3 regions of the Streptomyces roseofulvus genome follow, and region 2 is predicted to be linked to each of the others. Evidence: riboswitches for the same ligand, from Rfam matches in the RefSeq annotation. Region 2 holds a riboswitch; each other region holds the start of a gene.
The links. A riboswitch is a leader RNA that binds a small molecule or an ion and turns the genes downstream of it on or off. The one in region 2 is predicted to bind cobalamin.
Positions count from the first base shown of each region.

Region 1 (6,842 bases), 4.9 Mb from region 2:
GTCGAAGGGCAGCCGCAGCTTGAAGAAGACGTCCTGGAGGCCCATCGCGCCCAGGCCGACCGGGCGCCAGCGGGCGTTGGAGTTCCCGGCCTGCTCGGTCGGGTAGAAGTTGATGTCGACGACCCGGTCGAGGAAGGTGACGGCCGTGCGGACCGTGTCGTCCAGGCGGGCCCAGTCGATGCCCTGGATCTCGGGGTGGACGAAGGCGCCCAGGTTGATCGAGCCGAGGTTGCAGACGGCCGTCTCGCCGTCGTTCGTGACCTCGATGATCTCGGTGCAGAGGTTGGAGGAGTGGACGACCGTGCCGGGCTCCGCGGTCTGGTTGGCCGTACGGTTCGAGGCGTCCTTGAAGGTCATCCAGCCGTTGCCGGTCTGGGCCAGGGTCCGCATCATCCGGCCGTACAGGTCGCGGGCCGGGATGGTCCGGCGGGCCAGGCCCTTCGCCTCGGCGGCGCGGTAGGCGGCGTCGAACTCCTCGCCCCACAGGTCGACCAGCTCGGGCACGTCGGCGGGGGAGAACAGCGACCACTCGGCGTCGGCGTCGACCCGGCGCATGAACTCGTCCGGGATCCAGTGGGCGAGGTTCAGGTTGTGGGTGCGGCGGGCGTCCTCGCCGGTGTTGTCGCGGAGCTCCAGGAACTCCTCGATGTCCGCGTGCCAGGTCTCCAGGTAGACGGCGGCGGCGCCCTTGCGGCGGCCGCCCTGGTTCACGGCGGCGACCGAGGCGTCGAGCGTCTTCAGGAACGGCACGATGCCGTTGGAGTGCCCGTTGGTGCCGCGGATCAGCGAACCGCGCGAGCGGATCCGCGAGTAGGAGAGGCCGATGCCGCCCGCGTGCTTCGACAGGCGCGCGACCTGGTGGTAGCGGTCGTAGATCGAGTCCAGCTCGTCCTGCGGGGAGTCCAGGAGGTAGCAGGAGGACATCTGCGGGTGGCGGGTGCCGGAGTTGAAGAGCGTGGGGGAGGAGGGCAGGTAGTCGAGCCGGCTCATCAGCCCGTACAGCGCCGCCACCTCGTCCAGGGCGCGGACCGAGTCGTCCTCGGCGAGGCCGGCCGCGACCCGGAGCATGAAGTGCTGCGGGGTCTCGATCACCTTGCGGGTGATCGGGTGGCGCAGCAGGTAGCGGGAGTACAGCGTCCGCAGGCCGAAGTAGCCGAAGCGGTCGTCGGCGGCCGGGTCGATCAGCGCGTCGAGGCGGGCGGCGTGCCGCGTGACGAAGTCGGCGGTGCGGTCGGCGATCAGGCCCTCGCGGTGGCCGGTGGCGACCGAGGCGGAGAAGGAGACCGCGCCCTGCCCGGCCGCCTCCTCGGCGATCGTGATCGTGAGCAGGCGGGCGGCGAGCCGGGAGTAGGCCGGGTCCTCGGAGATGAGACCGGCGGCGGCCTCGGTGGCCAGTTCGCGCAGCTCCGCCTCGTCCGAACCGGCGTGCCGGCCGCGCAGCGCGGCGGCGGCGACCCGGCCGGGGTCGGTGTCGGTGAGGTCGGCGGTGAGGTCGGTCAGGGTCCGCAGCAGTACGGTCCCGGGGCCGTCGCTCTCGATCGCGGCGGCCTCGGCGGCTGACGGACCCGCAGGCGCGATGGTCACGTGGGGGCTCTCCCTCGCTCGGCCCGGGGCCACGGCGGGGGAGGGGCGGGCGGGCGCATCCGTACGCGCGGAAGCGCCCGCGTCCACCGGCCCATTCCGCGAGGCCCGGACGTCGTCGGCACCCGGAACGGACGGACCGGGCGCACTGCGCGCAGGTGCTCGGACTCGCCGCGTGCGGAAAGGGCACGAAGCACACCGTTGCGGGACAGTTCCGGATTCGCACCGGATTCCCCTGCGGCGACAGCGAGGACGAGCATACATGTGGGGGGCGCCGATCGCGGCACCCCCCACATGTTGTGTCCCCGGTCGCTCCCGTCGTCAGAGTTCCAGGGCGAGGACGAGCAGCGGCGAGAGCCCGGGCACCGGGCTCCAGTCCCGTTCGGGCAGCCGGGTGAAGCCGATCCGCCGGTAGATCCGGTGCGCTTCGGCCATCCGGTCCTGGGTGGAGAGCACCAGCCGGGAGCAGCCGTCGAGGGCCCGGGCGCGTTCGACGCAGGCCCGGACGAGCGCCTCGCCGACCCCCCGGCCGCGGGCCGCGCGGGCGACGGCGAGGAGCCGGAACTCGGCCTCGCCCGGGCCGGCGATGTCCGCCCACTCGCCGCCGCCGGCGGTGAAGGTCACCCCGCCGAGCAGCCGGCCGTCGCCGTCGACGGCGACCAGCACCTCGGCCTCGACGGCCCGCCGGGCCACGTCCTTCATCACCGGCAGGTAGTCGTCGTCCTCGCCGAAGGTGAGGTGTCCGTCGTCGAGGTAGGCCCGCGCGGTGATCTCGCCGAGTTCCTCGTACTCCTCGGGCCGCACGGCCCTGATCGTGAAGTCCATGCGGGGCAGTCTGCCGGGGCGGACGGGCGAGGGCCCGGGGTTTTCCGCCCCGGGCCCTCGCCGTCGTCCGTCTTCTCCGTACCGCCGGATCAGTGCGTCCCGGCCCCGACCTTCGGGAGCTCCGTGCTGACCCCGGCGTCGCCTGCGTCGGCCGTGTAGTCGGACGGGGAGGTCTCGTCGACGCCCTCGGGTGCCTTGACGGCCTTGAGGACGAAGGTGAGGACCACCGTCACCACGACGTTGAGGACGAAGGCGGTGAGACCGATGTAGCCGATCTCGCCGATGCCGGGGATCTCGGCGGAGGAGCCGCCGAAGTGCTTCTGGGTCGGGCTGGCGACGCCGTACGCGGCGGCGGTGCCGTAGACCATGCCGACGGCCCAGCCGGCGAGCAGCGCCCAGCGGTGGAACCAGCGGGTGAACAGGCCGCCGACGAGGGCCGGGAAGGTCTGCAGGATCCAGATGCCGCCGAGCAGCTGGAAGTTGATCGCGACGGTCTTGTCCATGGTGAGGACGAAGGCGAGCGCGCCGACCTTGACCAGCAGCGAGACCAGCTTGGAGACCTTGGTCTCCTGCTCCGGGGTGGCGTCCTTCTTGAGGAAGTCCTTGTAGATGTTGCGGGTGAAGAGGTTGGCGGCGGCGATCGACATGATCGCGGCGGGGACGAGCGCGCCGATGCCGATCGCGGCGAAGGCGACGCCCGCGAACCAGTCCGGGAACATGTTCTCGAAGAGCTGCGGGATGGCGAGCTGGCCGTTGGCGACCTTGACCCCGGCGGCGATCGCCATGAAGCCGAGCAGCGCGAGCAGGCCCAGCATCAGCGAGTACAGCGGCAGGATCGTGGTGTTGCGGCGGATGACCTCGCGGCTCTTGGAGGACAGGGTCGCCGTGATCGAGTGCGGGTACATGAAGAGCGCGAGCGCCGAGCCGAGCGCGAGCGTCGCGTACGTCCACTGGCCGGCCTCGCCCGGCACCAGGGCGCCGCGCGGCTTGTCGGTGGCCGGGTTGACCGTCGCGTACGCCTCGCCGGCCTTGGCGAAGATCTCGTCGAAGCCGCCGAGCTTGATCGGGATGTAGATGATCGCCACCGCGATGACGAGGTAGATCAGGGTGTCCTTGACGAACGCGATGAGCGCCGGGGCGCGCAGGCCCGAGGAGTAGGTGTACGCGGCGAGCACGCCGAAGGCGATGAGCAGCGGCAGGTCCTTGATGAACCAGTGGGTGTTCTCGCCGCCGCCGACGCCCATCACGTCCAGGACGGCCTGGATGCCGACGAGCTGGAGCGCGATGTACGGCATCGTGGCGAGGATGCCGGTGACCGCCACCGCGAGCGACAGGCCCTTGGAACCGAAGCGGCCGCGGACGAAGTCGGAGGTGGTGACGTATCCGTGCTTGTGCGAGACCGACCAGAGGCGCGGCAGGAAGGTGAAGATCAGCGGGTAGACCAGGATGGTGTACGGGACGGCGAAGAAGCCGGCCGCGCCCGCCGCGTAGATCGCGGCGGGGACGGCGACGAAGGTGTACGCCGTGTAGAGGTCGCCGCCGAGCAGGAACCAGGTGACCCAGGTGCCGAACGAGCGGCCGCCCAGGCCCCATTCGTCGAGGCTGTTCTCGTTCTCGGCCTTGCGCCACTTGGAGGCGAGGAAGCCCATGACCGTGACGGCCAGGAAGAAGAAGACGAAGACGCCGAGCGCCACGCCGTTGACGCCGTCCTTCATCGCGCGTCACCTCCCTTGCGGGCGCGCTGGTCGCGCTGCCACAGCTTGTACGCGACCATCGTGAGCGCGGTGGAGACCAGCACCCAGAGCATCTGGTACCAGTAGAAGAACGGGATGCCGGCGAAGAGGGGTTCGACCTTCGCGTAGGAACTCACCCAGAGCATCGCCACGAACGGGGCGAGCAGGCAGAGTCCGATGACGACTCTGATCGGCGTGATGACCGGTTGTTTCCCGGTTGTGGCTTCTGACATGGCGCGTACGTCCCCTTGCTGATCACCGGTTAATGCCGAGGAAATGTAGGGGACCTGGCGGCTGCGCGGAACCCCCGTCCGTCTCACGGACGGCGGGGGCGTCCGGTTCATTCAGAGCCATCCCTCTTTCACCGCACGCGCGCCGGCCTCGAAGCGGCTGCGGGCGCCGAGCCGGGACATGAGCTCCGAGCTCATGCGGCGGACGGTCCGCAGGGAGACGCCGAGCCGCCGGGCGGCGATGTCGTCGGTGCAGCCGATGCCGAGGAGCATGACCAGTTCGCGTTCCTGCGGGGAGAGGTCGTGTGCGTCGCGGCGGGGTGCCTCGCCGAAGGGGGTGCCGGCCTCCCACAGGCGGTCGAAGAGGACGACGAGGGCGTGGACGAGGCCGGGGCTGCGGACTTCGAGGGCGCCGGCCCGGCCGTCCTCCGGGTCGACGGGGACGAGGGCGGCCTCCCGGTCGACGATCACCATGAGGAGCGGGACGACGGGCACCGTCCGCGCCTCGCCGCCGAGTTCGCAGTACCAGCGGACGTAGTCGACGGTCGGCTGGTCGTTGCGGAAGCTCTCCTGGTAGACGGAGCGGATGCGTACCCCGCGCTCCAGGGCGAGCTGGTCGAGGGGCTGGCTGGCGTCCATGGTGTCGGGGAGCTGGGCGCCTCCCACGAGGAGGGAGAGGCACTCCTCGCGGGCTCCCGCCGCGAGGGCTTCGAGCCGGTCGCGTACGGCTTCCAGGCCCACGACGCGCTCCACGACGTCGTGGCCGGGCCCTCCCGCCCCGGCGGTCCCGGGGCGGGAGGCGAGGATGTCGGCGACCGCCCGCTCGGCCCGTTCGACCTCGCGCCGGCGCCGGTTCAACTCGGCCTCGGCGCGGGCGAGGAGGAAGGAGAAGCTGACCTCGGGGTGGAAGGGCACGGGGGTGTCGGCGCCCTCCTCCAGGGCGACGAGGCGGGCCTCGGCGAGCTGCCCGAGGGCTTCGCGGACCCGGTCCTCCGTCCAGTCGAGCCGGGCGGCGAGGCCCGCGACGCCCTCCTCGGGCCGTTCCAGCATGAGCCGGTAGACGGTCTCCGCGGACCGATGAATTCCCAGCGCCTCCAACAAGGCGTCATCCCCCCGGGTGTGGCCATGTGTGCTGTGCGTGCGCGGTGACCGATCGTAAAGGGCCGCCCCTCATCAGGTCTAGGCCAATCCGGAGCCGCCGGGAGTCCGTCAGGTCGGTGGCACCGGTGCCGGAGAACCGCTGCGGGAGCGGGAGTCGGTGATCCAAGATGGAGCGGGATTGGTCTAGTCCAACACCGTCGTTCTCTTCTTCCTCCGCCCTTCCAGCGAAAGGACCCCGCCCCATGGCGATCCCGCAGCACACCGTCGTCCTCGGCGCCCTCCCCTTCGGCACCACCGTCGACGAGGCCACCTCGTTCGCGATCCTCGACCGTTTCGCCGAACTCGGCGGCACCGTCGTCGACACCGCCAACAACTACGCGTACTGGCTCGACGGGGCCACCGGTGACGAGAGCGAGACCACCGTCGGACGCTGGCTCGCCGCCCGCGGCAACCGCGACGGCCTCGTCCTCTCGACCAAGTGTGGCGCCCGCCCCCACCCCGGCACCGACACGTGGGAGGGCCTCTCCGAGAAGGTCGTCAAGACCGCCCTCGACGCCAGCCTCGCCCGCCTCGGCACCGACCGCGTCGACGTCTTCTGGACCCACGTCGAGGACCGCACCGTCCCCTTGGAGGAGACCGTCGGCGCCCTCGCCGACCTCGTCGACGAGGGGAAGGCCGGCGAACTCGGCGCCAGCAACCACGCCGCCTGGCGGGTCGAGCGCGCCCGCGCCCTGGCCGGCGACCGCCCCCGCTACACCCACCTGCAGAACCGCCACTCCTACCTGGTGCCCCGCTTCGACAAGGCCCTGCCCTCCCCGGCGCACGTCCACGTCACCCGTGAGCACCTCGACTACGCCCGCTCCGAACAGCTCCCGGTCTGGGCCTACAGCGCCCTCCTCTCCGGCGGCTACACCCGGCCCGAGGTCGGCATCCCCGAGGCGTACGACCACCCCGGCACCCCGCCCCGGCTCGCCGCCCTCGCCGAGACCGCCCGTGAACTCGGCGCCACCGTCAACCAGGTCGTGCTCGCCTGGCTGCTCGGCGGGGAGACGCCCGTCCTGCCGATCGTCGGCGCCAGCCGCGTCGAGCAGATCGAGGAGGTCATGGGCGCGCTCGCGCTGACCCTCGACCCGGAGCAGCGCCGCCGCCTCGACGAGGCCGGCGCCTGACCGTCCCCGCTCGGTCCGCCGCCGGGGCCGGGGAGACGAGGAGCTCCTGGCCCCGGTGGTCGGACAGGCCGGCCGGGTCGGTCAGCGCGTAGCGGTGCACCCGCAGCGGCCCGCCGGCGAACGTCCAGTCGAGCCGCCACAGCGGCAGCGGCCCCTCGCTGTCCCAGCTCACCGGCAGCACCGACGACGAGGCCGACACCGCG
Region 1 covers NZ_BAAAWE010000001.1:5,416,162-5,423,003, forward strand. Annotated here, with positions in the region: gene ABFY03_RS25210 (ribonucleoside-diphosphate reductase subunit alpha) at 1-1,584, opposite strand, end outside; cobalamin riboswitch at 1,718-1,862, opposite strand; gene ABFY03_RS25215 (GNAT family N-acetyltransferase) at 1,903-2,406, opposite strand; gene mctP (monocarboxylate uptake permease MctP) at 2,496-4,121, opposite strand; gene ABFY03_RS25225 (DUF3311 domain-containing protein) at 4,118-4,372, opposite strand; gene ABFY03_RS25230 (helix-turn-helix transcriptional regulator) at 4,484-5,470, opposite strand; gene ABFY03_RS25235 (aldo/keto reductase) at 5,713-6,639, shown strand; gene ABFY03_RS25240 (endonuclease/exonuclease/phosphatase family protein) at 6,572-6,842, opposite strand, start outside.
Region 1: another riboswitch for cobalamin. It lies ahead of ABFY03_RS25210 (ribonucleoside-diphosphate reductase subunit alpha); the one in region 2 lies ahead of ABFY03_RS02395 (ABC transporter substrate-binding protein).

Region 2 (6,842 bases):
AGGCGTCGAGCGTACGGGCGTGGCCGCCGCACACCAAGAGCGCGAGGGCGAGCACCGCCGCGCACACCCCGGCGTCGGCCCAGTCGGCGCCGCTCAGCGAGCCGAGCAGCCAGAAGAGCACGCCGCGGGTGGTCTCGGCGTCCGCGGCGGTCATCACCACGAACGAGGTCAGCGCGGAGAAGAGCTGCATCGCCGCCACCCCCGCCAGGACGACGCGGTCCGTCGAACCGCCCAGCGTGTGGCTCAGCAGCAGGACCAGACCGAAGGAGCAGAGCGCGCCGAGGAACGCGCCCCCGGCGACCGACACCGCGCCGCCGCCCACGCCGAGGACGACGACGGCGACCGCGCCGGTGGAGGCGCCCGAGGAGACGCCGAGGACGAAGGGGTCGGCGAGCGGATTGCGCAGCAGCGACTGCATCACCGCCCCGCACACCGCGAGCCCGGCACCGCACACGGCGGCGAGGAGCGTACGGGGCAGTCGCAGGTCCCAGATGATGCCGTCCCGGATCGGGCTCAGGCCGGACGGACCGCCGCCGAGACGGGAGACGACCACGGACCACGCGTCCCCGACGCTGATCTCGGCCGGACCGATGGTGACGGCCAGCGCGACGGACGCGCACAGGAGGAGGACCCCGGCGGCGCCGGCGACCGGCGGCAGCGCGCGGGAGGAGCGGACGCGCGGCGAGGCGGGGGCGACGGCCCGCTCCCGTGCCTCGCCGGCGACGGTCCTCAGCCCCGGCCGGGTCACTTCGCGAGCCCGTACGTCCGCAGCGCGGCGGCCACCTGCTCGACGCCCTCGACGGTGCGGATCGTCGGGTTCATGGCCTGGCCGCTGAGGATCACGTACCGCTTCTTCCGCACCGCCGTCATGCTCCGGGTGACGGGGTGGGACTCCAGGAACTCGATCTTCTTCGCGGCGCTCTCGGCCGACTGGGCCTTGCGGGTCAGATCGGCGATCACCAGCACGTCCGGATCGCGGTCGACGACCGTCTCCCAGTTGATCTGCGGCCACTCCTCCGTGGTGTCGTCGAAGACGTTCCTCACGCCGAGCTCCCGGCTGACGATCCCCGGCGCGCCACAGCATCCGGCCATGTAGGGGCCCTGGGAGTCGGAGAACCAGTAGAGGACGGACGCGTCGCCGAAGTCGGCGTCGGCCTTGGCCTTCGCCACCCGGGCGCGCAGCTCCCCGACGAGCTTCTCGCCGCGCTCCGGGACGCCGAAGATCCGGGCCAGGTCGCGGACCTCGCCGTACACGGTGTCCATGGTCAGCGGCGCGGTCCGGACGCCGTCGCCGTCGCCGCTGTTGTCCTTGCCGACGCAGTCGGCGGGGGAGAGGTAGGTGGGAACGCCGAGTTCGGTGAACCGCTCCCGCGGTGCCACGCCGCCCTTGCCGAGCGTGTAGAGGAAGGAGGCGCTGACGAAGTCCGGCTCGGTGTCGAGGACCTTCTCGAAGGACGGGTAGCGCTCGGCGAGCCGGGGAACCGTGGCGTTCGCCTTCTCCAGGCCCTTGAGGACGGGGTCCGTCCAGGTGGCGGTGCCCACCATCCGGTCGGCGAGACCCAGCGAGAGCAGGATCTCGGCCGAACCCTGGTCGAGCGCCACGGCGCGGCGCGGCGCCCGGGCCACCTCGACGCGCTGCCCGCAGTTGTCGAGGCTGACGGGCCCGTGGCCGGAGTCCGCCTCCTTCCCGCCGGCCGGAGCGGCCGGCGAGGCCGGACCACCGTCGGCGCAGCCGGCCACGAGGAGACATCCGGCGAGGAGCAGCACGGCGGAACGGACGGGAGGTGCGAAGGGCACGGTGAGGAGTCCTCTGCGTCACGGCTCATGCGCGGAGCCTGTCGTACGGTGCACCCCGGACGACGACCGGCGCCCCCCGGGTGCCAGCAGGTCTTCGGACTCGGGGTCGTCCGGACGGAACGCCTTCCCAGGCCCCTCGGGGCCCAGTGGCCGATGTCCCGCCCGTCACCCTCACCGCTGCGCGTCAGTTCCGGATTCCCACCGGATTCCCTGACCCGTGCACGTGCCGTGGCGGCCCGTACAGAGGTACGACTGGCCTGGGCAAGCTACCACAGACGGATCTTGGACCCGCCGGCCTCCCGTCGGGGCCGCCGCGGGCGCGGCCTCACCGCCGGCCCGCGACCTCCGCCAGGGCGTTCTTGACCTCCTGGGCCACGCGGGCCGCGTCGTCCGGGTTGTTCACCACGTCCGTGTGGTTCATGTCGACGACGAGGACGTCGCTGGCCGAGTAGTGCCGGTGCACCCACTCGTCGTAGCCCGACCACAGCGTCCGGTAGTACTCGACCAGGCTCTCGTCCTGCTCGAAGTCGCGCCCCCGCAGCCCGATGCGGTGCAGCACGGTCTCGAAGTCCGCCTTGAGGTAGACCATGAGGTCGGGCGCCTTGCGGTACGGCAGGCCCTCGATCTCCTTCATCATCTCGTCGAGCAGCCCCTCGTACACCTGCATCTCCAGGGAGCTGATCCGACCCAGGTCGTGGTTGACCTTGGCGAAGTACCAGTCCTCGTAGATGGACCGGTCGAGCACGCTGTCGTCCTGCTTGTACGCCTCCTTGATCGCGGCGAACCGCGTCTGGAGGAAGTACAGCTGGAGGAGGAAGGGGTAGCGCTTCGCCTGGATCTCCTCGGGGCTCGCCGAGTAGAACAGCGGGAGGATCGGGTTGTCGTCCACGCTCTCGTAGAAGACCTCGGTGCCCAGCTCCTTGGCGAGCAGTTCGGCCACGCTCGTCTTGCCGATCCCGATCATGCCACCGACGCAGATCACCGGCATACCTCACTTCTCCCTGGGGTTCTTCTGTTCGTGGACGGGGAGCCGGCCTCCCGTACCTCGCGGAACCGGAACGCTGTCGTCGACCGGTGGGCCGGGCCGTACCGCGGTCGCCGCTCCGAGCGACGGGTCGCGGCCCCACAGCCGCCATGAATCCTAGATGACGATCCGACGGGGGCGGGCCGGTGCGGGACGGCTACCGGCGGAAGAACCCGAGGCTGCCGGTGTGCCGGGAGCGGTCGCCGCGTGGATGGGCCGCGTCGGAGCGGTCGGCGGGGGCCGAGAGCGCGGCGAGGGACCGCAGGGTGGCCAGACCGGCCAGGACCTCGCGCCGGTTCCCCGCGGACTTCATCCAGGCGGGCAGCCGGGCGAACATCGACAGCGTCGGGGAGGCGTGCTTCACGCGGTGGTGCGCGCCGACGTACGCGGCGAGGGCGTCGACGTGCTCCTCGTCGTAGGCCCAGAGGATCCGTCCCGCGCAGCGCGTCTGGAGCCACAGCGGCTGCCGGAAGAAGGGATCCTCGGTGCCGCCCGGGCGGGCGCCGACGACGGCCCCGTCGCGCCGTTCGGGTGGGTGGTCGGCCGCCGTCCCACACCCGGGGCAGGCGAGCCGGCGTGGGTGGAAGAGCAGTTCGCCGAGGTGCTTCGGCGGGGTGAGACCAGGCTGGGGGACGACGAACGCGCGCCCGCCGCAGCGCGGGCAGACGACGAGGATCCGGCCGGTGAAGCGGGCCAGGTGGACGCCGTGGTCGTGGTGCCGGAGGGGTGCGGGGTGCGCGGACGAGGTGCCCATGGCGGCCATCCTCGCCAGCGGCCACCGGTCGGGGCAAGCGAGTTCGGGGCGGATCCCGTGCGGATCCGCCCCGCTCGCGGCCGGTCAGGGGCAGCTGACGCGGACGTCCGAGGGATCCGTGGTGCAGGTGTCCGTGTTGAGGCCGCCGTTCGCCGTGTCGTTGCCGGCCACCCCGTCCACCGTGTTCAGCGAGTCGTTGCCGTAGTTGCCGAGGAGCGTGTCCGCTCCCGGGCCGCCGATGAGGGTGTCGTTGTGGTAGCTGCCGTCCGCCCGGTCGTTGCCGGGGCCGGCGTGGACCGTGTCGTTGCCGAAGCCCGCGTTGATCGTGTCGTTGCCGCTGAGCGCGCAGATCACGTCCCCGCCGTACGTGCCGTTGAGGGTGTCGGCCCCGCTCGTCCCGATGATCGTGCAGCCGCGGGTGTTGGTCACCGTGGTGGCACGGGTCGCGGTGTTGTTGCCGGGTGTCGGGTCGTTCTGGGCGGCGGTGACGGTCGCCGTGTCGGTGAGGGTGCCGGTCCGCGACGGCTCGGCGACGATCGTCACGGTGGCGGTGGAGCCGGAGGAGCCGCCGGTCGGGGCGAGCGTGCCGATCGCGCAGGTGACGCGGCCCGGGACGGTCGTACACGTCCCCCGGTCGGTGGTGGCGGACAGGATGGTCGCCGTGCCCGTCAGGGTGTCGGTGAGCTGCACCTCCGTCGCCGTGGTCGACGTGCTGTTGTTCGTGACCCGGACGGTGTACGTGGCGGTGTCGCCGATGCTGACGGTGCCGGGCCCGGTCTTCGTCACCGACACGTCGATGCCGGCCGGCGGCTCGACGCCGCCCCCGCCCAGATACCGGGCCAGGCCGCGGTGGCCGTCCAGGCTGTAGGCGGTCCCCGCGAGCCCGGCGGCGACGATCCTGCCGTCGCTCTGCAGTGCCACGCGCGCGGCGCCGTCCGAGGAGCCGCCGAAGTCGGTGGTCACCTTCCCGTCGCCGCCGAAGTCCGGGTCGAGACCGCCGCCGGTGTTGTACCGGGCCAGGGCGAAGTCCCCGCCGTAGGTGCCGGCCGTGACGATCCGCCCGTCGGATTGGAGGGCGACGTCCATCGCCCCGCCGTCCTCGGGACCGAAGGAGGTGAGGACCCGGCCGTCGCCGTCGAAGCTCGGGTCCGGGGCGCCGCCGGTGGTGAACCGCGCCACCAGGAAGGAGTTGCCCTCCTTGCCGGTGACGACGATCCGCCCGTCCGACTGGAGCTCGACGCCCTCGCCGGTGCCGAGCCCGGTGGTGACCCGCCCGTCGCCGTCGAAGCTCGTGTCGAGGCCGCCGTCCTCGTGGTAGCGGGTCAGGGCGAGACCGCCGGCGTGACCGACGGCGACGATCCTGCCGTCCGCCTGCGGCACCAGGTCGCTGACGCCCTGACAGCAGCCGGTGCCGAAGGTGGTGGTGACCCGGCCGTCGCCGTCGAAGCCGGGGTCCGGGACGCCGGAGGCGTCCCAGCGCACCAGCGACCACAGGCCGTTGCTCGACCCGCCGGCGACGATCCTGCCGTCGGACAGCACGACGACCGACTCGGCCGTCTCGATCGCGTCGACGTCGATCTCGGTGAGGACCTTCCCGCCCTCGCCGAACGTCGGGTCGAGGCTGCCGTCGGGGAGGTAACGGGCCGCCGCCCACGCGCCGTTGCCGCCCCAGTCGGTGGACCCGCCCACCGCGACGATCTTCCCGTCGGGCTGCAGGGCGAGACCGCGGCCCTCGTCGTTGTTGGCGCCGACGAAGTCGGTGGTGACGATGCCGTCGCCACCGAACGTCGGGTCCAGGCTGCCGTCGGTGTCGTACCGCGTCAGCGTGAAGTCCCCGGACGTCTCCGTCGTGTAGCTGTACCCGATGGTGACGATCCTCCCGTCGGGCTGGATGACCATGCCCTCGGCCCCCGCGTACCCGCCCAGGTCGGTGACGACCCGGCCGTCGCCGTCGAAGGTGGGGTCCAGGTCGCCGGGCGCGGCCTTCGCCGCCGCGGGCAGGCCGAGGACGAGCGCCAGCGCGGTGGCGCCCACCGCGCCGGCGCGTGCGGCCCGGAGCCAGGGAGATTGCAAGGACATGCGGGACCACTCCGTCCGTCGGATCCTGGGGCCCACAGCTTTCTGCGACGGCGGCGGGCGCCCGGCTCCCGACGGGCCGCACTGCGCCTACTGGACGGCGGTGCTCCACCCCCACGGGTGAGGGGACCGGGACACCTCTCACCCGTCGTCGTGTCGGCGAACCCACTCCAGTGCCGCGGCCCGCTCGGCCTCGGTCGGCGGCGGATTCAGCTGGTCCGGGTAACGGACGAGGCAGTGCTCGCGCGCCGTCCGCACGCCGATCGCCCGGGCTGCGGGGGAGAGGCCGGGGTGCTCGGCCACCTCCTGGGCACGCTGCCACCACCCTCGGCTGCGCCCGTCGACGGCGTAGTGCCACAGCGGCTGCCCGGCGTCGGCGACCCCGACGAGGACCTGCCGGAGTTTGTGCTCGTGGACGCCGGGCGTGCCGAGCAGCCGGTCGGCCACGAACAGCGGGTGCACCCCGTCGAGGCGGGCCCGGACCAGCACCCAGGTCGTCAACTGGCCCACGTCATGGGCGCGGGAGGTCACGAACTCCCACAGCGCGGCGGCCTTCGACTCGTCGGGCGCGCCGAGGTGGGTGAGGAGCCGCAGCTCGTTCTTCCAGACCGGCCGAGGGCCGTCCCACCAGGAGAGCAGCTTCTCCGCCGCCGGGTGCCCCAGGTCGAGGGCGAGGCAGGTGAGGGTGACCAGGGGGTGGCGCCATTCGGTGTACGTGGTCCGGTACTTCTTGGTGAGGTCCTTCATCCGGCGCGGCAGCAGCGCCTCGACCTCGGCAGGACCGGCCAGGCCGTGGGCGTAGAGGAGTTCGAGGCAGAACCCGAGCCCCTGGAGGTCCGTGTCCGGGTCCGCGATCCGCTCCCGCAGCCAGCGCACGTCGCCCTCGGTGAGGGTGCGGTACCGGTGCCACACCCGGCCCAGGACGCCTTCGGGAGCGGTCAGGTCGGGACCGGTGCCGGACAGGAGCCCGTCCCGCGCCGCCTCGTAGCGCGCGATCGCGGCCAGGGCTTCCGCCGGGTCGGTGACGAACGCGGTGGCGGTCGGAGGGGCGCCGTCCGTTCCGGGGAGCGGCGCGGCCCCGGCCCGGTGGGCCGCCTCGCGGACGAGCTCCACGTGGTCGCGCGCGGTCTGGGCGACGAGGACCCGCAGGGCCCGCGGCAGCCGCTCGTCGGTGGCGAAGCGGACGGCCAG
Region 2 covers NZ_BAAAWE010000001.1:481,267-488,108, reverse strand. Annotated here, with positions in the region: gene ABFY03_RS02400 (FecCD family ABC transporter permease) at 1-658, opposite strand, end outside; gene ABFY03_RS02395 (ABC transporter substrate-binding protein) at 745-1,797, opposite strand; cobalamin riboswitch at 1,886-2,009, opposite strand; gene ABFY03_RS02390 (deoxynucleoside kinase) at 2,123-2,785, opposite strand; gene ABFY03_RS02385 (hypothetical protein) at 2,979-3,575, opposite strand; gene ABFY03_RS02380 (calcium-binding protein) at 3,660-5,654, opposite strand; gene ABFY03_RS02375 (hypothetical protein) at 5,793-6,842, opposite strand, start outside.

Region 3 (6,842 bases), 620 kb from region 2:
CCGATGCCGCCGGCGCCGATGATCGCGACCCGCTCGCCGACCGGCGCGCCGTCGCGGAGCACGTCGAGGTAGCTGACGACGCTCGGGTGGTCCTGGCCCTCGATGCCGGGGCTGCGCGGGGTGACGCCGGTGGCGACGACCACCTCGTCGTAGCCGTCGAGGTCGGCGGCGGTGACGTGGGTGCCGAGGCGGACGTCGACGCCGTGCTCGGCGAGCTGCACGCGGAAGTAGCGCAGGGTCTCGTCGAACTCCTCCTTGCCGGGGACCCGCTTGGCGACGTTCAGCTGGCCGCCGATCTCGGCGGCGGCGTCGAAGAGGGTGACGGAGTGGCCGCGTTCGGCGGCCGACACGGCGCAGGAGAGGCCGGCCGGCCCGGCGCCGACGACGGCGATCCGCTTGGCGAGCCGGGTGGGGGAGAGGACCAGCTCGGTCTCGTGGCAGGCGCGCGGGTTGACCAGACAGGAGGTGATCTTGAGGCTGAAGGTGTGGTCGAGGCACGCCTGGTTGCAGCCGATGCAGGTGTTGATGGTCTCGGCGCGGCCGGCGGACGCCTTGTTCACGAAGGCCGGGTCGGCGAGGAAGGGCCGGGCCAGCGAGACGAGGTCGGCACGCCCGTCGGCAAGGATCTCCTCGGCGACCTCGGGGGTGTTTATGCGGTTCGAGGTGACGAGGGGAACGCTCACCGCGCCCATCAGCTTCTTCGTCACCCAGGTGTAGGCGCCGCGCGGCACGGAGGTGGCGATGGTGGGGATGCGGGCCTCGTGCCAGCCGATGCCGGTGTTGATGATGGTCGCGCCCGCGGCCTCGATCTCCTTGGCGAGCCGGACGACCTCCTCCAGGGTGGAGCCGCCGGGGACGAGGTCCAGCATGGAGAGCCGGTAGACGACGATGAAGTCGGGGCCGACGCGCTCGCGGATCCGGCGGACGATCTCCAGCGGGAAGCGGACCCGGTTCTCGTAGGGGCCGCCCCAGCGGTCGGTGCGGTGGTTGGTGGCGGCGGCGATGAACTCGTTGATGAGGTAGCCCTCGGAGCCCATCACCTCGACGCCGTCGTAGCCGGCCTCCTTGGCGAGCTCGGCGCACCGGGCGTAGTCCTCGACGGTCTGCTCGACCTCGGCGTCGGTCAGCTCGTTCGGCACGAAGGGGCTGATCGGCGCCTGGATGGCGCTGGGCGCGACGAGGCCGGGGTGGTAGGCGTACCGCCCGAAGTGCAGGATCTGCATCGCGATCCTGCCCCCCTCGGCGTGCACGGCGTCGGTGATCATCCGGTGCTCGGCGGCCTCCTCGGCGGTGGTCAGCTTGGCCCCGCCGTCCCAGGGCCGGCCGGCCTCGTTGGGCGCGATGCCGCCGGTGACGATGAGGCCGACGCCGCCGCGGGCCCGCTCCGCGTAGAAGGCGGCCATCCGCTCGAAGCCGTGCTCGGTCTCCTCCAGGCCGACGTGCATCGAGCCCATGATCACCCGGTTGGGCAGAGTGGTGAAGCCGAGGTCGAGCGGGCTGAGCAGATGCGGGTACGGGGTCGTGGCCGTCACGGGGCGCCTCCTCGCGCAGGGATCGTCGGATCCTGTTGTACGGGGCGCGCCCCTGCTTATGCAACTAGTTGCAGAAGGTTCGGGGTGTGATGGTTACTACTCGGTAGAGACGGCTTCCCCGGCTTGCCCAGGCTGGGGCCCATGGTTGGGACGCTCACGCACGAGGGCGGCGCCTTCGTGAACGTCCGGCACTTCGACTCGCCGCGCCGCACACGCACGCGTATCGCCGGCTCGACGTGAAGCGGTTCCGCCTCCCCGCCGTGGACGCCAGCGACCGGGACCTCCTCGCCGCCCTCATCGCGCACGAGCAGTTCCGTGACGACTACGCGGGCGGCGGGGTGGACCCCGACGGCACCCGCCACGGCGAGTACGGGATCCGGCACGTCACCCCCGAGGCGTACGAGCCGATCGGCCGGCAGCGGGCCACCCGCCTCCCGGAGACCTGGGCCGAGCAGTACGGCGCCCTCCCCGGCCCGCTCGCCGAGGCCCTGCGCCGCCAGGCGTACGACGCCCTGACGGAGGCGGACGCCGTCCACCACCTGAACGGCCTCGGCGAGGAGGAGCACCACGACTGGGCGAGCGTCCACGGCGAGTTCCACGAACTCGTCGTCGTGGACCGCCGGGCCGGGCGGCTCACCCTCCTGGTCGCGGCCGACGACTGAACCGCCCGGCCCGCCCGGTCACCTCACCCGCTCACCCCACCCGGTCCAGCAAGAGGTCCAGGTCCTCCGCCGTCCGCGGCGCCGGTACGCCCTCCGGGAGCAGTCCCTGCGCCCGCAGCAGCCGGCCGACCGAGACCGCCCAGGGGCGCCGCAGCCGGGCGGCGTCGAGCAGTGCGTCGTCGGCCAGCAGCTCGGCGGCCGGGCCGGTGCGCAGCCCGGCGGGGGAGAGCACGGCGGCCTCGTCCGCCCACCGCAGCGCCAGATCGACGTCGTGCGTGGCCATGACCACCGTCGTGCCCGCCGCCCGCAGCCGCTCCAGGGTCTCCAGGAGCCGCTCCTGCCCGTGCGGGTCGAGCCCCGCCGTCGGCTCGTCCATGACCAGGACCCGGGGGCGCATCGCGACCGCGCCCGCGATCGCCGCCCGCTTCCGCTGCCCGTAGGACAGCAGATGCGTCGGCCGGTCCGCGAGCGCCGTGATGTCCAGCGCCTCCAGCGCCTCCGCGACCCGGAGCCGCACCTCCTCCTCGGCCAGCCCCAGGTTCATCGGCCCGAACGACACGTCCTGCGCCACCGAGGCGGCGAAGAGCTGGTCGTCCGGGTCCTGCACCACCAGCTGCACCGAGGTCCGCAGCCGGGTCAGCCCCTTCCGGTCGTACGCCACCTCCTCGCCGTCCAGGAGGAGCGTTCCCGCCCCGGGGCGCAGCCCGCCGCTCAGCAGCCGCAGCAGCGTCGTCTTCCCGCCGCCGTTGCGTCCGAGCAGCGCGACCGCCCGGCCTTCCGTCACCGCGAACCCGACGTCCGTGAGGACCGCCGGCCCGTCCTCGTACGCGAAACCGGCGCGCACCAACTCCACGACCGGGGTGGGGGTCGTCATGGCAGGAACCTTTCCAGTACGAGGGTGAGGGCGACGAGCCCCGCCAGGAGACCGCCCGTCGCCGCGAGGAAGGGGCGGGAGACGGGCGCCCCGGGCAGCAGGACCCGCAGGGTGCCGTCGTAACCGCGCCCGGCGAGCCCGCTCTGCAGCCGCTGCGCACGGTCGAAGGCGCGCACGAACGACGTCGCGCCCAGCCCGGCGAGCGACCGCCAGACGGCCGCCCGGGTCGTCGCCCCGAGCCGCGCCGCCTGCGCCTGCCGCACCTTCGCCTGAGCGTCCAGGAGCAGGAAGACGATCCGGTACATCACCAGGGCCACGTCCACCACCGGCGCCGGCACCCCGGCCCGCACCAGGCGCGGCAGCACGTCCGACACCGGCGTGGTGAAGGCGAACAGCAGCACCCCCAGCGAGGCCGACGCCGTCCGCAGCAGCAGCTCCCCGGCGTGCACCGGACCGTCCGGGGCCCAGGCCACGGCGCCCCCCGGCCCGCCCACCGCGAACAGCAGCGGCACGGCGCCCGTGACGCAGAAGCCCAGCGGGACCCGGAAGGCCCGCCACAGCTGCCGGCCCGGCACACCGGCCGGACCGAGCAGCACGGCGAGGGTCGCCGCCGCGACCAGGAGCGCGCCCGGCCACGGCGGCAGGCACACCGCGCAGATGGTCAGACCGAAGCCGAGGGCGGCCTTCTCCGAGGGATGGCGGCGGCGCCAGCGACTGCTGTGCGCCGCCGCGTCGATGGGCAGCATCGGCGGCTACGCGTCCGTGTCCGCGTCCGGCGCGGACGGCGCACCCTCCGCACGGGCCGCGGCCCGCTCCTCGCCCTGCCGCCGGCCGCGCCGCAGCCCGAAGTAGTAGGCGAGTACGCCGGCGCCCAGGGCCGCCTGCAGCGAGAACAGCGCCGACTCGATCTCGCCGGACGGCGGCTCGTACAGCGGGCTGAACCAGGGCTCGTAGTCCGGCTCGATCTCCGTGATCGCCGTCTCCGCCTCCCCGTCGGCGCCGGTGAACGGCTCCTCCTTGTGGTCGCCGAGACCGAGCGCCAGCGGCAGCACCGCCAGGGCCGCCACCAGCGCCAGCAGCAGGGTGTTGATCTTCGCGTTCCGGCTCATCACGCCGCCGCCTCCTCGTGCCGCTTCGGCTCCGGCCGGGCGAGCACGCCGAGCCGCAGCAGGTCCCCCTTGCTGGACTGCGTGAGCAGCCGCATCACCAGGACGGTCAGCAGCCCCTCGCTGACGGCGAGCGGTAGCTGCGTCACCGCGAAGATCCCGCCGAACTTGGCGAGGGACCCCGCCACGCCGCTGCCCGGGTCGGGGAACGCCACGGCCAGCTGGACGCTGGTCACGCAGTACGTCGACAGGTCGGCGACGAACGCGCCGAAAAACACGCCCACCATCAGCGGCGCCCCGAACCGCCGGAACAGCAGGTACGTGCCGTACCCCGCCCACGGCCCGACGATCGCCATCGAGAACGCGTTCGCCCCCAGCGTGGTCAGCCCGCCGTGGGCGAGCAGCAGCGCCTGGAAGAGCAGGGTGATGGTGCCGAGCACCGCCATGATGGGCGGCCGGAACAGGATGGCGCCGAGCCCCGTGCCCGTCGGATGGGAGCAACTCCCCGTCACCGACGGCAGTTTGAGAGCGGACAGGACGAACGTGAAGGCGCCGGAGGCGCCGAGCAGCAGTGTGGACTCGGGGTTGGCGCGCACCTCGCGGGTGAGCGCGCGGACGCCGTGGACGACGAACGGAGCCGATGCGACGCCCCAGGCGGCCGCGTGGACGGGGGGCAGATACCCCTCGGCGATATGCATGATCGGGAGACCCTCTCCAGCACCTCGTGGATGGACAACGCGCCCTGGCCGGTCTCCTGGCTGACGGTAGTGACGCCCGACTCCGCCTTCCCACCCCACGACGGTCTCCCGCGGCGGCGCAGTGGCTTCCCCGGAGGGATGGAGCCGGACCTCCCGATCACAGTGGCGAGGGCCGCACCGGTACTGCACCGGTTTCCCGAACACCAAGGCGCTGCGACATTAGTGTGTTGACCTGCTTCATCACAATGCGGGGTCGGTCACGTGCGCTGCGGAGTCCCCGCGGTCCCGTCGTCGAACCGGTCGTCGGCTCCCGTCGCCGGGCCCGTCGCCGGACCCCGTTGTCAGACCCCCGCACTAGCGTGGACGTGTCCAAGTGCGTTGCTGCTGCTCGGACGACGAGGGGCGCCCCCGGCGGCGTGGAACCCAGCCGGAGGCGCCCCGTCGGCAGCCGTCAGACCTTGCGGTAGGCGTACGCCTCCGAGGCCGCGGCCGCCACGGCGTCGAGATCGCCGCCCGCGCTCGCCGTCACCAGGGCGGCCACCGCGCCCTCCACGAAGGGGGCGTCCACGAGCCGCGTGCCCTCCGGGAGTTCGTCACCCTCGGCGAGGAGGGCCTTCACCGTGAGGACCGCGCTGCCGAGGTCGACCAGGACGGCCACCCCGGCCCCCGCGTCGACGTCCTGCGCCGCCGCGGCGATCAGCGCCGCGCTCGTGCCGAGCCCACCGTCCGGGCCGCCGCCGGCCGCCGCGACCGGCGCCAGGTCCCCGCCGCCGGCCAGCCCCCGGGCCAGCTCCGCCACCGCCGCCGCGACGGCCGCGCTGTGCGACACCAGCACGATCCCCACCCTGTCCCCGCTCATCCGGCCGTCACCTCCGCCAGCGCCGCGAACAGCAGCGCCGAGGACGTCGCCCCCGGATCCTGGTGCCCGACCGACCGTTCACCGAGATAACTGGCCCGGCCCTTGCGCGCCCGCAGCGGGACGGTCGCCAGCGCGCCCTCCTCGGCGGCACGCGCCGCCGCCGCGAACGACTCGCGCAGGCCCGCGACGGCCGGCGTCAGCGCGTCCAGCATCGTCTTGTCGCCCGGCACGGCCCCGCCGAGCTGCCCGACCGCGGCGACCCCGGCCTCCAGCGCGTCCGCGAGCTCGTCCCGGGTGACCTCCCCGGCGTCGCCGAGCGCCTTGCCCGCCCGCCGCAGCAGCGTCCCGTACAGCGGCCCGGAGGCCCCGCCCACCGTGGAGATCAGCTCCCGCCCGGCGGTCACCAGGACCGCGCCCGGCGTGGCGGGCGGCTCCTCCGCCAGCGTCGCGGCCACGGCGGCGAATCCGCGCTTCAGATTGGCCCCGTGGTCCGCGTCGCCGATCGCCGCGTCCAGCTCGGTGAGCCGCCCGGCCTCCCGCTCCACCGCGGCCGCGACCGCCGCCATCCACCGCACCGCCGCGTCGGCCCCGTACGTCTCCGTCATCGCCCGCTCACCGGCCCCAGCGCAGCGCGGCCGTCGCCACCGGCGCGTCCCAGAGCCGCAGCAGCTCCTCGTCCGCGGCGCACAGCGTCACCGAGCAGCCCGCCATGTCGAGGGAGGTCACGTAGTTCCCGACCAGCGTCCGCGCCACCGGCACCCGCCGCGCGTCCAGCACCCGCCGCACCTCGGCGTTGAACCCGTACAGCTCCAGCAGCGGCGTCCCGCCCATCCCGTTCACCAGCAGCAGTACCGGATCCGACGGCCGCAGGTCGTCCAGGACGGCGTCCACGGCGACCTCGGCGATCTCCCGCGCGGTCATCATGCCGCGCCGCTCCCGCCCCGGCTCGCCGTGGATACCGACGCCCAACTCCAGTTCCCCCGGCGGCAGGTCGAAGGTCGGACCGCCCTTCGCCGGCGTGCTGCACGCGCTCAGAGCGACCCCGAACGACCGCGACCGCGCGACCACCCGCCGGGCCAGCGCCTCCACCCGCTCCAGCGGCGCGCCCTCC
Region 3 covers NZ_BAAAWE010000001.1:1,103,928-1,110,769, reverse strand. Annotated here, with positions in the region: gene ABFY03_RS05110 (FAD-dependent oxidoreductase) at 1-1,532, opposite strand, end outside; gene ABFY03_RS05105 (hypothetical protein) at 1,769-2,194, shown strand; gene ABFY03_RS05100 (ATP-binding cassette domain-containing protein) at 2,226-3,068, opposite strand; gene cbiQ (cobalt ECF transporter T component CbiQ) at 3,065-3,814, opposite strand; gene ABFY03_RS05090 (energy-coupling factor ABC transporter substrate-binding protein) at 3,821-4,177, opposite strand; gene ABFY03_RS05085 (energy-coupling factor ABC transporter permease) at 4,177-4,872, opposite strand; cobalamin riboswitch at 4,902-5,095, opposite strand; gene ABFY03_RS05080 (PTS-dependent dihydroxyacetone kinase phosphotransferase subunit DhaM) at 5,324-5,731, opposite strand; gene dhaL (dihydroxyacetone kinase subunit DhaL) at 5,728-6,336, opposite strand; gene dhaK (dihydroxyacetone kinase subunit DhaK) at 6,344-6,842, opposite strand, start outside.
Region 3: another riboswitch for cobalamin. It lies ahead of ABFY03_RS05085 (energy-coupling factor ABC transporter permease); the one in region 2 lies ahead of ABFY03_RS02395 (ABC transporter substrate-binding protein).